One region of the Anoxybacillus sp. UARK-01 genome, then DNA from elsewhere that is predicted to be linked to it. Evidence: a T-box and tRNA genes for the amino acid it is inferred to sense, from the RefSeq annotation. Region 1 holds a T-box; the other holds one or more tRNA genes.
What was found. The T-box of region 1 lies ahead of trpS (tryptophan--tRNA ligase). A T-box ahead of a tRNA ligase gene usually reads a tRNA of that ligase, here a tRNA-Trp.
Positions count from the first base shown of each region.

Region 1 (14,747 bases):
CCATAGCAAAATCGAAGAGCTTGCACAGTACGCAACGGTGCCCGTTATTAACGGATTGACAGATGACGATCATCCATGTCAAGCACTGGCTGATTTACTAACCATTTATGAAACGAAAAAGCAGCTAAAGGGACTGAAGCTAGTATATGTCGGAGATGGCAATAATGTTGCCCATGGATTAATGATCGCCGCTGCCAAAGTAGGGATGGATTGTACGATTGCATGCCCGGTAGGCTATGAACCGAAAGAACAATATGTCGAGGCTGCAATCGAAGCAGCCAAACAAACAGGATCACAAATTGTCGTGACCCATTCTCCACAAGAAGCGGTGAAACATGCTGATGTCATTTATACGGATGTATGGACGAGCATGGGACAAGAACAGGAAAGCCAGCAGCGGCTGGCAGTGTTTCAGCCGTTTCAAGTCAACGAACAGCTAGTGAAGCAGGCTAAGCCAGATTATATGTTTTTGCATTGTTTGCCTGCTCATCGCGACGAAGAAGTGACAGCTGGCGTCATTGACAGCGACCATTCTTATGTATTTGAGCAAGCGGGAAATCGTCTCCATGTCCAAAAAGCCATTTTGCTATCGTTATTATTATGCTGAAAAACACCGGAGGTTACTCCGGTGTTTTTTGCAAATCATTCCACGATTTGCATGAGTGAATGATAAAAAGCGGGGAGATGATAAGCGTGTACGCTGCTTGAAGGAGGGGATGAGCATGGGCCAAAGACGTCATTTTGGACCAGGGGACAAAGCGCCCAACAATGGTATATATATTGAAATCGGAGAAACAGGAGATAACGTGAAAAATCCTAAAAAAGTGAAGCTCAAAGCGGGAGATACATTCCCAGAAACGTCCAATCATAATCGCCATTGGACTTATATGCGCAAACCATAACGATCGATGCAGCCGTTGATATGGTAGACAAAGCAGATTTTCTCTTTGTCTACCATTATTTTGAGGCGTTACTCATTTCAGTTGTTTCCACTTCAAAATGTCTTAAAAACGCTGGGCAGAGAAAGAAGAGAACCGAACGAAGACGTTACCGTGCAGACGAACGAGACGCTGTGACGCAGGATAATAGACTGAGCCATTCTCACCGTGGGAATGGCTTTTCCTGTGGGACAAGGGTATAATATATATAAAAGTCAAAAAAAGTCAAAAGACAGGTGAATGTCATGGATATGAACAAGCTAACAGAAAAGATGCAGGAGGCGCTGATCTCTGCTCAATCCATCGCCAAAACGTATCATCATCAAATGATGGATATCGATCATCTTTTGTTGGCGTTGTTGGAGCAGGAAGAAGGGCTGGCCAAACGCATGCTCTCTCTTCTACATATCAATATTAACAAAATGGTTGTAGATCTCCGTTCATTTTTAAAAAGAAAACCTGAAGTGATGGGGGCGGAAGAAATTGTCTACATGGCGCCTCGTTTGGAACGGTTGCTCACCAACGCTGAACAGGAAGCAAAACAGATGAAGGATGAGTATACCTCTGTAGAACATTTGCTTTTGGCGTTAACCAATGAAAAAAATGAGATCGGGCAGCTGCTGCAAAAGTACGAATTAAATCGTTCGAGACTTTTACACGTATTAAAAGAAATAAGGGGGAATCAGCGCGTGACAAGTGCAAATCCAGAAGCTACATATGAGGTATTAAAAAAATATGGCCGCGATTTAGTGGAAGAGGCGCGCGCCGGAAAAATTGACCCTGTCATCGGCCGCGACAGTGAAATTCGCCGTGTGATCCGCATTTTATCGCGTAAAACCAAAAATAATCCAGTGCTTATTGGCGAACCGGGAGTGGGAAAAACAGCGATTGTCGAAGGGCTTGCTCAACGGATTGTTCGGAAGGACGTACCGGAAGGCTTAAAAGATAAAATCATTTTTGCTTTAGATATGAGCTCTTTAATCGCAGGAGCGAAATTTCGCGGGGAATTTGAAGAGCGCTTAAAAGCTGTATTAAATGAAATAAAAAAAAGCGAAGGAAAGATCATTTTATTTATTGACGAGTTGCATACGATTGTCGGTGCTGGAAAAGCCGAGGGGGCTATTGATGCAGGAAACATGTTAAAGCCGATGCTCGCTCGCGGGGAATTGCGCTGCATTGGCGCTACCACTTTGGATGAATATCGACAATATATCGAAAAGGACCCGGCTTTAGAGCGACGGTTTCAGCAGGTGCTTGTGGAAGAGCCGAGCGTGGAAGATACGATTTCTATCTTGCGTGGTTTAAAGGAACGGTTTGAGATTCATCACGGCGTGAATATTCATGACCGCGCGCTCGTTACCGCTGCGGTATTATCAGATCGCTATATTTCTGAACGTTTTCTTCCTGATAAAGCCATTGATCTTGTTGATGAAGCGTGCGCCATGATTCGCACAGAAATTGATTCAATGCCATCAGAATTAGATGAGGTGATGCGTCGTGTGATGCAGCTTGAGATTGAAGAAGCAGCGTTGCGCAAGGAAGAGGATGAAGCGAGCCGGGAACGTCTGGAAGCTCTCAAACAGGAGCTGGCCAATTTAAAAGAAAAAGCCAAGAGCATGAAAGCGAAATGGCAACAGGAAAAAGAAGCGATTCAGCAAATACGCGGTGTTCGTGAGGAACTGGAAAGAGCAAAACGAGAGCTAGAAGAGGCTGAAAATGCTTATGATTTAAATAAAGCAGCTGAGCTGCGCCATGGACGCATTCCGGAACTGGAAAAGCAATTAAAGCAACTTGAACAAGATGCGAGCCGAACAGAAAAAGAAGGGCGGCTTTTGCGGGAAGAGGTGACGGAAGAAGAAATTGCCGAAATCGTCTCAAGATGGACCGGCATCCCATTAACGAAGCTAGTAGAAGGGGAACGGGAAAAGCTGTTGCGCTTGCAGGAGCTATTGCATCAACGCGTCATCGGTCAAGACGAAGCGGTAGAGTTGGTGGCAGATGCCGTGTTGCGGGCGCGCGCCGGTATTAAAGATCCGCGCCGACCGATTGGATCCTTTCTATTTCTAGGGCCGACAGGGGTAGGGAAAACGGAGCTGGCCAAGGCGTTGGCGCAAGCGCTTTTTGATAGCGAAGAACAGATGGTTCGGATTGATATGTCGGAGTACATGGAAAAGCACGCGGTATCGCGGCTGATTGGCGCGCCTCCCGGATATGTCGGTTATGAAGAAGGCGGACAGCTGACAGAAGCGGTGCGTCGCAAGCCGTATTCGGTTATTTTGCTTGATGAAGTGGAAAAAGCACATCCGGAAGTGTTTAATATTTTATTACAAGCGCTTGACGACGGCCGCATTACGGACTCACAAGGAAGAACGGTGGACTTTAAAAATACCGTCATTATTTTAACATCGAATATCGGTTCACACACACTACTGGAAGCAGGGCAAGAAAATGGCGAAATTGGCGAAGAAGCTCGCAGTCAAGTGATGCAGCAATTGCGAATGCACTTCCGGCCGGAATTTTTAAATCGCATTGATGATATCGTTCTATTTAAGCCGCTGACGATAAAAGAGTTAAAGGGAATTGTGGACAAGTTTGCGGGAGAACTGGGCACACGCCTTGCGGATCGCCATATTTCTGTAACGCTGTCAGAGCGTGCGAAAGAGTATATCGCGCAAGCAGGTTTTGATCCTGTCTATGGAGCGCGTCCATTAAAGAGATTTATGCAGAAGCGGATTGAAACGCCTCTGGCCAAAGAAATCGTGGCGGGACGGGTGAAGGATTACAGCCGGATTGTCGTGGACTATGAGAACGAGCAAATCGTGATCAAGACGAATGCTGAAAGCGAAATGTAACTATTTTTGACCGCAGAGTAATATGAATGAAAGTTGTATACCATAATTTGGAATCGGTGTCGTCCGTTGAAAGTAAGCGTTCGGTCACGTCAAAGCGTGCCGGCGAAATCGGATATCACCTGCTCAATGGTGGGCAAATGCTCGCGCATCAAATTGTAATGGCAGAGAGTATTGACAAAAGGAGGCTGTCTTTTTAGACAGCCTCCTTTTGTGCAGCGCACTAAGAGCTAGGTTCTGCTTTTTAATGATGGTCATGATGGCCAACAGGATCATTAGGAAGCAAGCTGCCAATGATGATGACAAAAATCGTCATAGCCACTCCTAAAAAAGCGCCTGTTGAAAATTGATAAGAACTTCCTTGCATGGAACTAATGACATATGTAGCCATTTGTGCTAGCAAGAATGTCCAAAAGAGCGTCCAAAAAAATCTCATGATTTTCACCTCAACATTTCTTGCTTTCTTTATCTATCTTATCACAAATCGCTTGCATGGAAAATGTTCTTCTTTTTAGGCTGATACCCTTTCCATCTTTGAAGTGTTCACATATATTTCTAATGTATAGCTATGCTTTGTAGAAGGCAACAAACAGTGGTTTCATTGAGGTATAAGTGATCAGGAGAGGATGATGATTCGCTTTTCTGCGCATAACGATTATTGTTCGAAGGGCGGCAGAAAAGCAATAAAGGTAATCAATTTCTAAATGATATTGATTCATCGACAACACACCTGGGAAAGTAAAGGTGAAATAATATGACGATTCAGCAGCGTTTTTTCCAATTAGATGATCAATGGTGCATCATCCATGTACCGGAGCGCCCAAATGGGTTTGGCGTTCTTCTTCTTGGAGATGTCAATCATTATGTAACAGAAAATGCAAGCTTCTGGACCGAGCACGAAGGAAGACGGCAACTGCTAGATGATCTGCTTCAATATGGATACACCATTTTTTCTTCCCATTTGTACGGGCGGCATTGGGGAAGTGATCAGGCGCTTCGGTTGGCGAAACAACTGATCTACTATGTATTAAAAAGTGAAATTCTTAATCATCGTATTTATCTTTTAGCCGAAGGAATGGGGGCGCTTGCCGCCTTGCGACTGATGGAGGAAATATCTCCACAAATTCGGGCGGTGGCGATGTTTAGTCCATGTCTAAATTTGCGAGCACAACTGGAATACGAAAAGGAAAACAAATTTTTCTACAAACGTCTAGTAAACGATATCGCCGATGCCTATAGAGTAGACAAGACTAAAGTATATGATATGATTCCTTGTTCTTCTCTGACTTTTTCCCATGTGCCGACGAAAATATGGCAGCTATCCGGAGTAACGCCTTATCCTTCTTCCCTTCACTGCCGTAAGTATGCAGAAATAGCAAAAGAAAAAAAGCTGCCTGTGGAAGTTTTGTATCATTTACCGGAAAAACGATATCGGTTTGCCAGAGCCATTCACCAATTCTATGAAAAGTATAATCGATTATGATGAGCTCCTCTATCGCTCTTAGGAACGATAGAGGAGTTTTTGCAGCAGAAGGATCCACGCAACGAGTTAGATAAGGAGGCTGGTGAAGCATGCTTTACAGAAGCTTTTCTAAAAATGCGCTCTACTTTCCCACGATTCATGCTATTTGAAGATGAAAACATGGTTTCTGCACAAACGGTAATAATCCATTCTTTTACTAAAAATATGGCTTGCCGACTACGGCAGAAAAGCGAGGAATCAAACAATGTCAATTGGTTTTATTGGATCATCAACACACCTGTGGTTTCTGGAATAGCAACGGCCGGAGAGATCTGGTGACTTACCTTTGCCATGTATTCGTGTGGAAAAAATAGGAACCGCACAATCGGTTCGTTTCGATCTACGTTATTTATTTTTTTAATAAATCCGTAAAAGAAGTAAACGTTTTCATGAATGGTTTGAGTTGATGGAACGAGGAGACAAGTGTATCAATGTCCTGCATAAGCTGTAGAAAATCAACCCCCTGCTGGGAAGAGGATGTTTCTGCTACGTTTGTTTGTTTTTCTTGACGAAATGGAAAGTCTCCAAACATTAGACGAGAAAAACGGTCATTTAGCTGATGGGTCGGTTGTTTTTCTTCTTCCACATGAGATCCCCCTTTCTCCTTATAAGCAATTTATGTTCAGAAAAGTAGAAATGATTAGACAGATGACATGGACCAAACATTTATATTGCGTGATTATGAAAACTTCGATAAAATTAGTACCAAGTAATAGTAATTGGTTATATAACAATAAAGGAGATGTTCTGCATGAATGCAGGTATTATCGGAATCGGCCGGTATTTGCCGGAAAAGGTAGTCACCAACCTCGATTTGGAAAAAATGATGGATACGTCTGATGAATGGATTCGGACTAGAACGGGAATTGAAGAGAGAAGAATTGCCGCTGATGATATTGACACGTCAGATATGGCTTATTTTGCTGCTGTGAAGGCTCTTGAGAACGCCCGGATCTCAGCTGCGGAACTTGATTTAATTTTAGTGGCTACAGTAACGCCGGATCGTCCATTTCCGTCAGTTGCTTGCATGCTGCAAGAAAGATTGGGGGCGACAAAAGCAGCAGCCCTAGATATTAGTGCAGCCTGCGCTGGCTTCATGTATGGAATGGTTACAGCAAAGCAATTTATTGAAAGCGGAACATATCGATATATATTAGTGATAGGAGCGGAAAAATTATCGAAAATCGTAAATTGGGAGGACCGCAATACGGCTGTTTTATTTGGTGATGGGGCAGGTGCTGTCGTGATGGGACCCGTTTCCGAAGGCCGCGGCATTGTATCCTTTGAATTAGGAGCTGACGGAACAGGAGGAAAACACCTATATCAAGACGAATATGTTGTTATGAATGGTCGAGAGGTGTTCAAATTTGCGGTTCGTCAAATGGGGGAATCATGCATTCACGTACTCGAAAAAGCAGGATTGTCTAAACAGGATGTGGATTTTTTAGTTCCGCATCAAGCCAATATTCGTATTGTTGAAGCAGCTAGACAGCGCTTGGAGCTGCCGGAGGATAAAATGTCAGCAACCGTCAGAAAATATGGCAATACGTCCGCTGCTTCTATTCCAATTTCGATTGTCGAAGAACTAGAGGCTGGAAAAATCAAAGACGATGATCTAATCATTATGGTTGGTTTTGGGGGCGGTTTAACATGGGGAGCGATCGCCTTAAGATGGGGACGCTAAAATAACGATGAAAGCTCTTTGACTACAAACGGAAAGAGAGGCAAAAAGGATGGAAAAGAGAAGAGTCGTTGTCACAGGTTTGGGAGCAGTGACTCCGCTTGGTAATGATGTGGAAACAACATGGGAACGTATAATAGCAGGCGAAAATGGCGTGGGTCCGCTGACTCGTGTCAATCCAGATGATTATCCGGCAAAAGTTGCGGCAGAGGTAAAGGATTTTAATCCGGAACTTTATATGGATAAACGTGAAGCGCGTAAAATGGACCGCTTTACTCAATATGCGGTAGCATCTGCACTTATGGCTGTAAAAGATGCCAATTTAACAATCAATGAAGAAAATGCCGAGCGAGTGGGCGTATGGATTGGCTCAGGAATCGGCGGAATGGAAACATTCGAGCAGCAGTTTGAAATTTTTCAACAGCGCGGTTATCGCCGTGTAAGCCCATTTTTTGTACCGATGATGATTCCTGATATGGCGGCAGGGCAAGTATCGATTATATTAGGAGCAAAAGGAATCAACTCTTGTACAGTTACAGCATGCGCAACAGGCGCGAATTCGATTGGCGATGCGTTTAAAGTCATTCAACGCGGTGATGCGGATGTGATGGTGACAGGAGGAACCGAAGCGCCGATTACGAAAATGGCATTAGCCGGATTTTGCGCGAATACGGCTTTATCAACAAATCCTGATCCGGACAAAGCAAGCCGGCCATTCGATAAAAACCGTGATGGGTTTGTGATCGGAGAGGGTGCTGCTATTCTCGTGCTCGAAGAATTAGAACATGCACGCAAGCGGGGCGCTCGTATTTATGCGGAAATCGTTGGCTATGGATCAACGGGAGATGCTTATCACATTACAGCTCCTGCACCAGGCGGGGAAGGCGGTGTGCGGGCGATGCGCCAAGCGCTCGCTGATGCCGGAATGAAGCCAGAAGAAATCGGTTATATTAACGCTCATGGAACAAGCACCGAATATAACGATAAATATGAAACAATGGCGATAAAAGAGGTCTTTGGCGATCATGCTTATAAATTGGCAATCAGCTCAACCAAGTCGATGACCGGCCATTTATTGGGTGCCGCAGGCGCGGTTGAAGCGATGTTCTCCATCTTGACAATGATCGATGGAGTGATTCCGCCAACGATTCATTATGAAACACCGGATCCAGAGTGCGATCTTGATTATGTGCCAAATGTAGCGAGAAAACAGGAAGTAAACGCTGTTTTAAGCAACTCGCTTGGCTTTGGCGGACATAATGCCACTCTTATTTTCAGAAAATATACGGAATAATCAACAAGGCGATCTCATAAAAAGCGGGATCGCCTTTTTTTCACCCCTTTTTCTGCTCCATCATACGATAGGAAATAAGGAAGAGAAAGGGGGAAGCGAGAAATGCCGGTTATTCATACCGACGAATGGCTCGCTACGGAACAGCCGCTGCAGCTATGCGAACGGCTAACCGATTATTTTCGAGGGGGCAACGCTCGGCATATTTATGTTCATCTTATTCATCACGGAATGCATTCGTTATCGGAGGAAGCGAAAAAGATAACAGAAACCATGAAGCGAAAGCAGCTATGGGAGCGAACGGAAAGGATCTATCATCGATTACAAAAGCGCTGGAACGGCCCGGATGTACCTGTTTTTATTTTTCCGGCAAATGAACATAACAGAAAGATGGCTCGAGATTTTAATAGTAAAGGCGGTCTTGCCTACGCTGATAAATTGTTTTTATTTTTGTTGCCGCAGCATTCATGGAAAGAAATAGAGGCCGTATTGACTCATGAATACAATCACGTTTGCCGCCTAGCAAAGCAACCGAAAAAGGAATATCCGCTGCTTGACGCCGTGATTTTAGAGGGCTTGGCAGAACAAGCAGTCGGGCAAGACGTGGGAAAAGAATATCAAGCCAAATGGACATCATACTATTCAGACGATGAATTGCGCCATTTTTGGAAGCAATATCTTGACCGCTATCAAATGATTTTTCCGTCACATCGATTATACGACCGCCTTTTATATGGACGCGGTCTGTATCCTGAGATGCTTGGATATGCGGTAGGCTACGGAATCGTATGTGCCGCCTTGCAAAAAGAGCACGACTTTTTTAAGCTGATGGAAATGCCTGCAGAGCGCATTCTGCAGCTCGCGCAATTTTAGCAATCGCCTTAAGGTCATAGTCATGAACAATGCCGCTTGCACATATATGTAGAAATAAGATGGACAAGGCGACGGAGGAAAGCGATGCGCGTATTCATTTATTTGCTCGGCTTTGGTTTTTCAGTTATAGGGGGGGTTACATCCATTGCTTATTTAAATCTCATCACACCGGAGCGAGGGTGGATCAATTACTTTCAATTTATTAGCACGAGAATGGAGTGCTATTTACTTCCAATCGGCATGATTGTCATGTGGTTCAGTCTATACTTTCCGGATCAAGAATAATGGATAAAAAAGGCTGCTGTGGAATAAAATAATCCCCCTCTGCCTATAATGATGGACAAATAGCTTTTGAAGTGAGGGGTATCTTATGTTATATCTTCATGATATTTGGGTGAATTGGTTTGAAGGCGAGGAAAATGGGTATAACGTCTGTCACTTTCATGAATGGAGAAAGGATGACCAAGTCGAATTGCTCGATCAAGTTCCGCTTTTAAAGGTATCTTCCCGTTTGTTTAATTATGTAGAAAATAGTTTGTCGGAGATACCTAAGCCACTTTTAGAAGATGTTTATCAAAAAGCATATGTGCGGAAAAACCATGAACGTCTTCAGCTTGATTATTGTTTCGTTGTAACGGATGGAAAAGGAATATTAGCGATTGACACGATCGGTTCGAGCATTCCAATTCGCAAAAGTCGGCTGATTCCAAGACAAGAGCAGCTTGTCTATGAAATGGTCGCGGACCAGCAAGAAGAAGCCTATCCGCTTCCTTCATATGAAAAAGAATATCATATTTTATCGCCTGCTCCGGAGCTGATGAACGGACTGACACGGAAGGAGCGCCAACTCAAACAGCTTTTGTTTATGGCGATGGATCAGCTTTATTCAACGAAAAATGTAGCAGAAATTCGCTATTGGTACACGGAATGGGCGCCGCATAAATATCCTTTAATTCAGCAAATGTCATTTGAAGAAGCATGGCAGCAGCTATATGAGGAAACAAAATACGATTGGTCGGAAAAGCACGTTCAACTATGCGAAAAAATGATTAAAGGACAGCCATTTTTTGAAAAGCTGTGGGAAATGGAGCAAGAGCCGCGGGTTAACTAAAGAGGTTGAATAAAAAGCAAGCCGATGTTGCGGCTTGCTTTTTTTGCTTTGTTGTTATCCTCGACTTCGTCCTAATCCCATCGCATGTTCCATTTTTTTGAGCATTTCGTTTGCTACTTGGTTCGCTTTCTCTGCCCCTTTATCAAGGATGTCATCAAGAGAGCTGCTTTCCATTAAATGATAATATTTCTCTTGAACCGGAGCGAGGGCATCCATAATCACTTGAGCTAAATCGCTTTTAAATTCTCCATAGCCTTTTCCGGCATATTGCTGTTCTAATTGTTCGATCGTTTTATTTGCTAAAATGGAATAAATATTCAATAAGTTAGTAACACCAGGCTTCGTTTCCTTGTCGTAGCGGATCGTTCCTTCAGAATCGGTTACAGCGCTCTTAATTTTCTTTTCAATGGCTTTGGCATCATCTAACAGCGTAATATATGATTTTTGATTTGGATCCGATTTACTCATTTTTTTCAATGGATCGGCCAATGACATAATTCGCGCTCCGACTTTTGGGATGCGCGCTTCAGGGATGGTGAAAATTTCCCCGTATCGTTTATTGAAGCGCTCCGCTAAGTCGCGAGTTAATTCAATGTGCTGCTTTTGATCTTCGCCAACAGGAACGATGTCTGTTTTATAAAGAAGAATATCAGCCGCCATTAACGGCGGGTATGTTAATAGACCCGCGCTCACTGCCTCTTTTCCCGCCGATTTATCTTTAAATTGCGTCATCCGTTCAAGCTCTCCGATATAGGAAAGACACTGTAAAATCCATCCGGCCTGCGCGTGAGCAGGAACTTCCGATTGCACAAATAAAGTGGCTGTGTTCGGATCAATGCCGACCGCTAAATAGAAGGCCGCCAAGCTGCGGATATTTTGACGAAGCTGTTTTGGATCTTGCGGCACGGTAATCGCGTGCTGATCGACGATACAAAAATAGCATTGATATTCGTGTTGCAGCTCAACAAACTGCCGCATGGCACCAATATAGTTTCCAAGGGTGAGAACTCCGCTTGGCTGGATGCCAGAAAAAATGGTTTTCATGAGATAGACCACTCCTTTTCCATTATTTGCTCATAAATAAAGGCCCTATCTCCCCTTAGCGAAAATTAGGGACGATAGGACCGCGTTGCCACCCTAGTTATTGCACAGAAACGTGCAATCACTCTGATCCATGCTGTATCATGCATGGCGCCTCTATAACGCAAGGCAAACGTCTGAGCCTACTCTCCAGTTCAGCCCAGATGCTCGAAAGCCCATTCCATATTGCTAGCCGCTTGTTCCCACCAACCACAAGCTCTCTGAAGGCATCACAACATGTACTCTTCTTTCTCATCGCATGCTGTTTTTTTCTTTATTCTAATGCATGAAGAACATTTGTGCAAGAAATAACCGTCGATTTTCCTATTTCTGTATTATTATATCAAGCTTATTGAAAAAATTATTTTCAAAAAATTCTCTTTCCTAAATTAAAGTGATAAATTGCTAGTGTAATGAAAGGATAAATTTAAAAAAAATGAAAATGTAAACGCTTTAATTTGTTGTTTTTTCAGTTTTTTTTTGTGATTTTGTAATTTTTTTTATTTACATTTATCGAAAAAAACTATAAAATGCTAATTAGCTGAAAAATAAAGTTAAAAAAACAATTTTAACAAATGGAAAATTCAGAAAAAACAAAAATATAGAATGATTTCTTTTTTAAGTATATTAATATTTTCGATCTGTAGTAGAGCAGATAAAATTTTTCCATCCAGAGTGATGGATCTAGGCTCTTGTACATACCGGCTCAAGATGCAACTGGGGTACCAAAAGTTCTGCGCTTTTACGTAGGACTTTTGACTATAAAAATTTTTTACTAGGGGGGAAATTCATTGAAGAAAAGACTATCTCTTTTGTTCAGCTTAATGCTAGTGCTTAGTCTCTTCCTTGCTGCTTGTGGCGGATTCAGCAAAAAAGATGACGCCAGCGATGATAAAGCAGGAGGCAAAAAATCAGATGTTCCGCAAGAGCTGCGTGTGAACATTAAGACTGAGCCGTTTTCTCTACATCCTGGTTTGGCGAATGACTCTGTTTCTGGTAACGTGTTGCGCCAAACATTCGAAGGGTTGACAACCATTAAAGACGGCAAACCTGAATTAGCTGCTGCAGAAAGCTACGAGGTTTCCGATGATTTAACGACTTACACATTCAAGCTGCGCGACGCAAAATGGACAAACGGCGACCCAGTGACAGCGCAAGACTTCGAATATGCTTGGAAATGGGCGCTTGATCCAAAGAATGAATCACAATACGCTTATCAGCTTTACTATATTAAAAATGGCCAAGCCTATAATGAAGGAAAGGCGAAAGCTGAGGACGTTGGCGTAAAAGCACTTGACGAGAAAACATTGCAAGTGACTCTTGAAGCTCCAACCCCTTACTTTTTAGAATTAACAGCGTTCTATACGTATTATCCAGTGAACAGCAAAGTGGCTCAACAAAAACCAGACTGGTATAAAAACGCAGGACCTGATTACACTTCAAACGGTCCGTTCAAAATGGTCACTTGGGAGCATAACAGCAAAATCGTTCTTGAAAAGAATGAATCCTATTGGGATGCGAAAAACGTCAAGCTTGAGAAAATCGACATGGCGATGGTCAATGACACCAATACGGAGCTTTCCATGTTTAACAACGGAGAGCTAGATTGGGCAGGAATGCCTACTGGCCAATTGCCGACAGACTCTTTGCCGCAGTTAAAGAAAGAAGGTAAATTGCACGTTCAGCCAATCGCAGGTACGTATTGGTACAAATTTAATACGGAAAAACCACCATTCAACAATGTGAATATCCGCAAGGCATTCACATATGCGATCGACCGCAAAGCGATTGTAGAAAACGTGACAAAAGGCGAGCAAATTCCAGCGATGGCTGCTGTGCCGCCAACGATGTTCCCTGAAAATGAAAAGGGATATTTCAAAGATAACGATGTCGAAAAAGCAAAAGAGTATTTACAAAAAGGTCTTCAAGAGCTTGGCTTAAAGGATGTAAAAGATTTGCCGCCAATCACTCTGTCCTATAATACGGACGACGCTCACGCTAAAATTGCTCAGGCCATTCAAGACATGTGGAAGAAAAATCTAGGCATTAATGTGAAGCTGGAAAATGCAGAATGGAACGTATACATTGACAAATTGCATTCTGGTGATTATCAAATTGGCCGCATGGGTTGGTTAGGAGACTTTAACGATCCAATCAACTTCTTGGAGCTATATCGTGATAAAGAGGGCGGCAACAACGATACAAATTGGGAAAATCCGAAGTTCAAACAATTGCTAATCGATTCACAAAAAGAGGCTGATCCAGAAAAACGTAAGCAAATGCTCAAAGATGCAGAACAAATTTTAATGGATGAGCTTCCAATCGCGCCAATCTACTTCTACACAAATACTTGGGTGCAAAAAGACAACCTAAAAGGCGTGGAAGTATCAGGCCTTGGCGATGTTCAATTCAAATGGGCATATTTTGAATAAGGTGTGAATGAGTGAAGGTATATGGGAACTGTCCCGTATACCTTCATTTCACGATGAAGCCAAATTACAAAAAAATGGAGGTGTTTGAATATGTTGCGGTATATAGGCAGACGTTTGCTCTATATGTTGCTATCACTCTTTTTAATTATTACAGCGACGTTCTTTTTAATGAGAGCTGCGCCAGGTGGACCTTTCTCTGGGGAGAAAAAGCTGCCTCCTGAAATTGAAAAAAACTTAAATGAATACTATGGGCTGGATCGCCCTTGGTACAGTCAATATTTTGACTATTTAGTTTCTGTTGCGAAATGGGATTTCGGTCCGTCCTTTAAATATAAAGGACAAACAGTGAACGATCTCATTAGCGACGGCTTTCCGGTTTCTTTTTTTCTTGGAATGGAAGCTTTGCTGATAGCAGTAAGTATCGGGATTTTGTTAGGGATTATTGCTGCGCTGAATCATAATAAATGGCAGGATTACGGAGCGATGGTTTTTGCCGTTCTCGGAATATCGGTTCCGAGCTTTATTATGGCCTCTGTTTTGCAATACTTTTTAGCGATTAAGCTGCATTTGTTCCCGGTGGCCCGATGGGAGTCATTGCAGCACACGGTTTTGCCGGCGCTTGCGCTTGCGGCGACACCGATGGCGTTCATTGCTCGCCTGACTCGTTCCAGCATGCTGGAGGTATTAAGCAATGATTATATTCGCACAGCGAAGGCAAAAGGGCTTTCAAGAGGACAAATTACGGTAAAACACGCCATTCGCAACGCTTTATTGCCTGTTGTCACCTATTTGGGACCATTGTCCGCAGGGATTTTAACGGGAAGCTTTGTCATTGAAAAAATCTTTGGTATTCCTGGATTGGGAAGCCATTTTGTATTGAGCATTTCGAATCGTGATTATACCGTGATTATGGGAGTGACGGTGTTTTACAGCATTTTACTGCTGGCATCTGTCCTGCTTGTGGATATTG
Region 1 covers NZ_NASY01000031.1:197,215-211,961, forward strand. Annotated here, with positions in the region: gene argF (ornithine carbamoyltransferase) at 1-607, shown strand, start outside; gene B6A27_RS05420 (YjzC family protein) at 723-902, shown strand; gene clpB (ATP-dependent chaperone ClpB) at 1,184-3,790, shown strand; gene B6A27_RS05430 (YjzD family protein) at 4,032-4,223, opposite strand; gene B6A27_RS05435 (alpha/beta fold hydrolase) at 4,542-5,270, shown strand; gene B6A27_RS05440 (hypothetical protein) at 5,310-5,588, shown strand; gene B6A27_RS05445 (hypothetical protein) at 5,659-5,895, opposite strand; gene B6A27_RS05450 (beta-ketoacyl-ACP synthase III) at 6,061-6,993, shown strand; gene fabF (beta-ketoacyl-ACP synthase II) at 7,043-8,284, shown strand; gene B6A27_RS05460 (DUF2268 domain-containing putative Zn-dependent protease) at 8,387-9,154, shown strand; gene B6A27_RS05465 (YuzI family membrane protein) at 9,239-9,439, shown strand; gene B6A27_RS05470 (YjbA family protein) at 9,525-10,265, shown strand; gene trpS (tryptophan--tRNA ligase) at 10,320-11,309, opposite strand; T-box leader at 11,374-11,610, opposite strand; gene B6A27_RS05480 (peptide ABC transporter substrate-binding protein) at 12,137-13,777, shown strand; gene B6A27_RS05485 (ABC transporter permease) at 13,868-14,747, shown strand, end outside.

Region 2 (4,512 bases), on a different contig from region 1:
ATTGATGGAATTGCGCAAACGGAGGAAGATCAAGCGATTGTCGCTTCCGTTATCGGTTTAGCGAAAAATTTGAAGCTGCGCGTGATTGCTGAAGGCGTGGAAACATTTCAACAGCTGCAAATTCTTCGTTCTCTTCATTGTGATGAAATTCAAGGATATGTTCTGGGAAAACCGTTAGCAAAGGAAGAATTTGAAAAAGTGTATTTAAAATAGCCTCCCCAAACAAAGGAAAGAGGGAGGCGATAGGGTGTCCAAGGCTATCGCTGAACGTATTCCATCACGTCTAAATGGAGTTCAATAAGCGCCAATTTTGTTTCATTGGCTAACGGCGAAGCCATAATGCGTTTAACAGCATAATGAAATTTCACCTCTGGAGCTTGACGAACGCGTGGATGAGTCATTTCATCTCTCAGCTCTTTTTCAATCGCTTCATGAATGAGCGCCTTACATCTTTCCTCTGTCAGCTCTTCCTCTTTGTTGAGCGAGCGATTGGACCAAAGTGATCGATAAGCTTCAAACAAATGCATAAATGCAGCCATAGAGATCCCCCTTTGTTGCGCAAAAGTACAAAATTCATTATACAACGATTGTATGATAAAATCATAAAAACAGATTATTCCGAATGTGAATGGCTCTAAGGCGTTAATTTAGGCAAAGGCTAGATGACGGTTGTTTTTGGCCGTTTTTCCTTAAAAAATATATTGACAAATTATTTGTATCGATATAGAATAAAAATCGTCGCTATTTAAATATAGATAGTGACGGCTTGAAAAAAATCATGTTGACAATCTCACTTGTTTTATTATAATAATACTTGCTTACGTTTTTAAGCATGCGGAAGTAGTTCAGTGGTAGAACACCACCTTGCCAAGGTGGGGGTCGCGGGTTCGAGTCCCGTCTTCCGCTTCAAAAGGATCTTTGTAATCGGTGCTCAAGTGTGAATGGTTGCTTTAGAGCGGGAAGTAGCTCAGCTTGGTAGAGCACATGGTTCGGGTCCATGAGGTCGCAGGTTCAAATCCTGTCTTCCCGATCAGTTTCATTTTTGGGGCCTTAGCTCAGCTGGGAGAGCGCCTGCTTTGCACGCAGGAGGTCATCGGTTCGATCCCGATAGGCTCCATCGAATGGAGGAGTACCCAAGTCTGGCTGAAGGGGTCGGTTTCGAAAACCGATAGGGGTGTCACAGCCCGCGGGGGTTCGAATCCCTCCTCCTCCGTCCTATACATATCGCATGATTAGATGTCATACATATAAGTGATAGCGGAATCATAGAAGTTTTATTGCAATAATTTTAAAGACATACATATGTTTAATTGTTTTCGGTGAATTCGTTTTGTTGTATAGGAAAGTAAAGGGGATTTATGGTCAACTTATCTGGAATGTTTGATCAATGACCCGTCGCCTATGTCATATTGACAAAATAGCTGTTCTGCACCATGTTTTAATGTACGGATGCGAATGGAAAGAGAAAGGCGATATAAACATAGGACCAATATACATCGTATCATGGCTCGATAGCTCAGTCGGTAGAGCAAAGGACTGAAAATCCTTGTGTCGGCGGTTCGATTCCGTCTCGAGCCATTTTTTATAGCTGGAGGGGTAGCGAAGTGGCCAAACGCGGCGGACTGTAAATCCGCTCCCTGTGGGTTCGGCGGTTCGAATCCGTCCCCCTCCACCAGTTAGGGGCATAGTTTAATGGTAGAACAGAGGTCTCCAAAACCTCCGGTGTGGGTTCGATTCCTACTGCCCCTGCCATTTTCCAGCATGGCGGCTATGGCGAAGTGGTTAACGCACCAGATTGTGGCTCTGGCATTCGTGGGTTCGATTCCCACTAGTCGCCCCTTTTGAATATGAAGAGGATTGGGGTATAGCCAAGCGGTAAGGCAACGGACTTTGACTCCGTGATGCGTTGGTTCGAATCCAGCTACCCCAGCCAAATGCGGAAGTAGTTCAGTGGTAGAACACCACCTTGCCAAGGTGGGGGTCGCGGGTTCGAGTCCCGTCTTCCGCTTTGATGGCGGCATAGCCAAGTGGTAAGGCAGAGGTCTGCAAAACCTTTACCCCCGGTTCGAATCCGGGTGCCGCCTTTGTTGCGAGTGCAGTTTAGTGGCAAAACTTCAGCCACGAGCGATACGTCATTGAATATGTGACGAGTTGCTGATGTCGTTGGTTCGAGTCCCGTCACCCGCTTGTGGCGGTCCAATGGATCGACGAACCGTCTCATTGCTCTGTTTTTCGAACAAATGAAAGAGGCATAGCAAATTGCTTGTGACAGGAGCTTAGGATGATGTCCCAGTAGCTCAGCTGGATAGAGCAGCGGCCTTCTAAGCCGTCGGTCGGGAGTTCGAGTCTCTCCTGGGACGCTGAAAAAAAGGTGTTTCCTTTTATTAGGAAACACCTTTTTTAATGAGCAAAAGCAGCTCTTTTGCTTCAGGTTAGTATCGATTGGTCTTTTGTAGTTGTTCCTTTAGATAGGTCTGAGTTCTGAAATCGTAACATGTTGAGCGATTTGAAGGGAAGCCGTATTTTTATTGAAGCTGCAGTTTGCGCGTTGGATCATTGATTGCTTCTATATGGCCCCTTGATTATTTTAGCGTGGTTTGCGCTTCAAGGTAGGATTTTGGCACTTTATGGACTTCGTATGCTGTACAAATTCCCGACTCAATCGCCCCTTGGATCCACCCGTGAACCGTTGAAGCGTGTTCTCCTGCAAAATAGACTCTTCCTTCGGGAGAACCGATATATGGTGAAAGCTCAGTGACTTGCTCGGGCTTAAACATCGTAAACGCCCCTCCAGAATACGGATAACGAACCCAACTATGGCTAATTCCTGTTTCGAACTCACGATAAACTTGCTGTCCATGAATAACAGCTAAATTTTTAAGTGTATACTCTAGCCGATTTTCATCACTTAAACTATCCCATGGTATTGTATCATCTTCCCATGTGTAGCTGGCCAGTACAACTCCTGGACCAGAGCTTCCCAGTCCGTGGCTTGGATATTGAGTATAAGTAATTGGAAGATCAGAGATGGTTCGACCGCCAAACATTCCTTCTTTTTCCCAAAAACGATGTTTAAATTGAATACCAGTTTTCGTGGAACCGACATAGTGAAGCTCGCGAATCGCTTTCCATTTGTTTTGGGAAAAAGAGTTTCTTGGCTCGATCTCTACAAATTGTAAAATCGAAAATGGAATGGTCACAATGACGAGATCGCCTGTAATTTGAAATGGCTCTAAAATTTTGGTATGCACGGAATGGACGGTAACCTGATTTTGATTTTGTTCAATTTTTCGAACCTTTTGTCCATATAAAATATCATTTTGCAATTGTGGGACAAACGCTTTAGGAAGCTGATCGTTTCCGCCAGTAATCTCATAAAATTTAATGTTTGGGGTAAATAGCACCATTAATTCGCGCAGCATTTCCAAAAAAGAAAGCTCTGGAAATCCTTCTACTGTCTGAATGGATTTAATCATATCAATAGCGCCGCGGGACAGCCTCATTCCAAAAGGATTGTATCGCAAGTAAGTATCCAGTGAATATTTATCCAATTCACGAATGGCAATCGGCCAATTTTTGATTGGATTTTTCTGAATAAAATCGATGACGGGTTTAATAGCCATTTGCAGCAGTTCAGTAGCAGTTTTTCCTCGCTCTTGTGGCCAAACAGGAAATCCGAAGATGCTTGGATCTTTTTCGTATGCTTTTAAACGAGCCTGCGTTCCCCGCAAGTAAAGCCAATCGTTAGGTGTGCTATTGATGAACGGATTGACAGGGAGCTTAAATTTTTTAATATATTCAAGCGTTAAATAATGAGTGTGCGGAATGCGCATGGCGCCTGCTTCGAGATATTGATCCTCTCCGCGAAAATTAGAGCGGATCGTGTATATTCTTCCGCCGACTCGTTCCGAGGCTTCAAGAATGGTGACCTGATGTCCAGCCTGCTTCAGCAAAGAAGCAGAAACAAGCCCCGCCATGCCCGCGCCGATCACAATGACTTTTTTAGGATCGTCCGTTTTTTTTAATCCGTTCCTAATAATGGAAATCATTTTTTCTGTGGATAGCTTTGGAAACACATAACTATACATACTTTCCCCCCTTTTTTATGGGAAATTCTCGCGCTGTTCATGAAGAAAAGCTTTATTACTTATCGTATTCGGAAGGAAAGTACATATATGATAAAAAAATGCACATGCTTATGCTCATCTTTGCCTAGGGATCGCGCGAGTAACTCGTATTTTCAGACGGCGTTCCGTGAGTCTTCAGTTGCTGGAGAGCGCATGGTTTTGCTGTTTGGGTGCAGAAGCGATTCATTTAAAAAGTATACAAGGAAAGAGAGCTTACCTGCATGGAATGACATATTCTTGCTATGTTAACATGGGCAGCAAAGGGAAGTTTGGGATGTTTTTAGACGTCGGATGGTTGAACAACACCGCTTCACCGAAACATGAATGGAGCTGAAAGCGGCGTTGTTTCATGTGTGAAAAACGCGGGCTTTATAGACGCCATTTA
Region 2 covers NZ_NASY01000047.1:440,657-445,168, forward strand. Annotated here, with positions in the region: gene B6A27_RS14405 (putative bifunctional diguanylate cyclase/phosphodiesterase) at 1-213, shown strand, start outside; gene B6A27_RS14410 (hypothetical protein) at 258-539, opposite strand; tRNA gene B6A27_RS14415 (tRNA-Gly) at 835-906, shown strand; tRNA gene B6A27_RS14420 (tRNA-Pro) at 957-1,030, shown strand; tRNA gene B6A27_RS14425 (tRNA-Ala) at 1,045-1,117, shown strand; tRNA gene B6A27_RS14430 (tRNA-Ser) at 1,124-1,213, shown strand; tRNA gene B6A27_RS14435 (tRNA-Phe) at 1,506-1,578, shown strand; tRNA gene B6A27_RS14440 (tRNA-Tyr) at 1,591-1,675, shown strand; tRNA gene B6A27_RS14445 (tRNA-Trp) at 1,679-1,752, shown strand; tRNA gene B6A27_RS14450 (tRNA-His) at 1,765-1,837, shown strand; tRNA gene B6A27_RS14455 (tRNA-Gln) at 1,859-1,933, shown strand; tRNA gene B6A27_RS14460 (tRNA-Gly) at 1,937-2,008, shown strand; tRNA gene B6A27_RS14465 (tRNA-Cys) at 2,014-2,084, shown strand; tRNA gene B6A27_RS14470 (tRNA-Arg) at 2,287-2,360, shown strand; gene B6A27_RS14475 (flavin monoamine oxidase family protein) at 2,583-4,088, opposite strand.
Region 2: it has a tRNA-Trp gene. The T-box ahead of trpS (tryptophan--tRNA ligase) is inferred to sense a tRNA for this amino acid. The anticodon was not compared.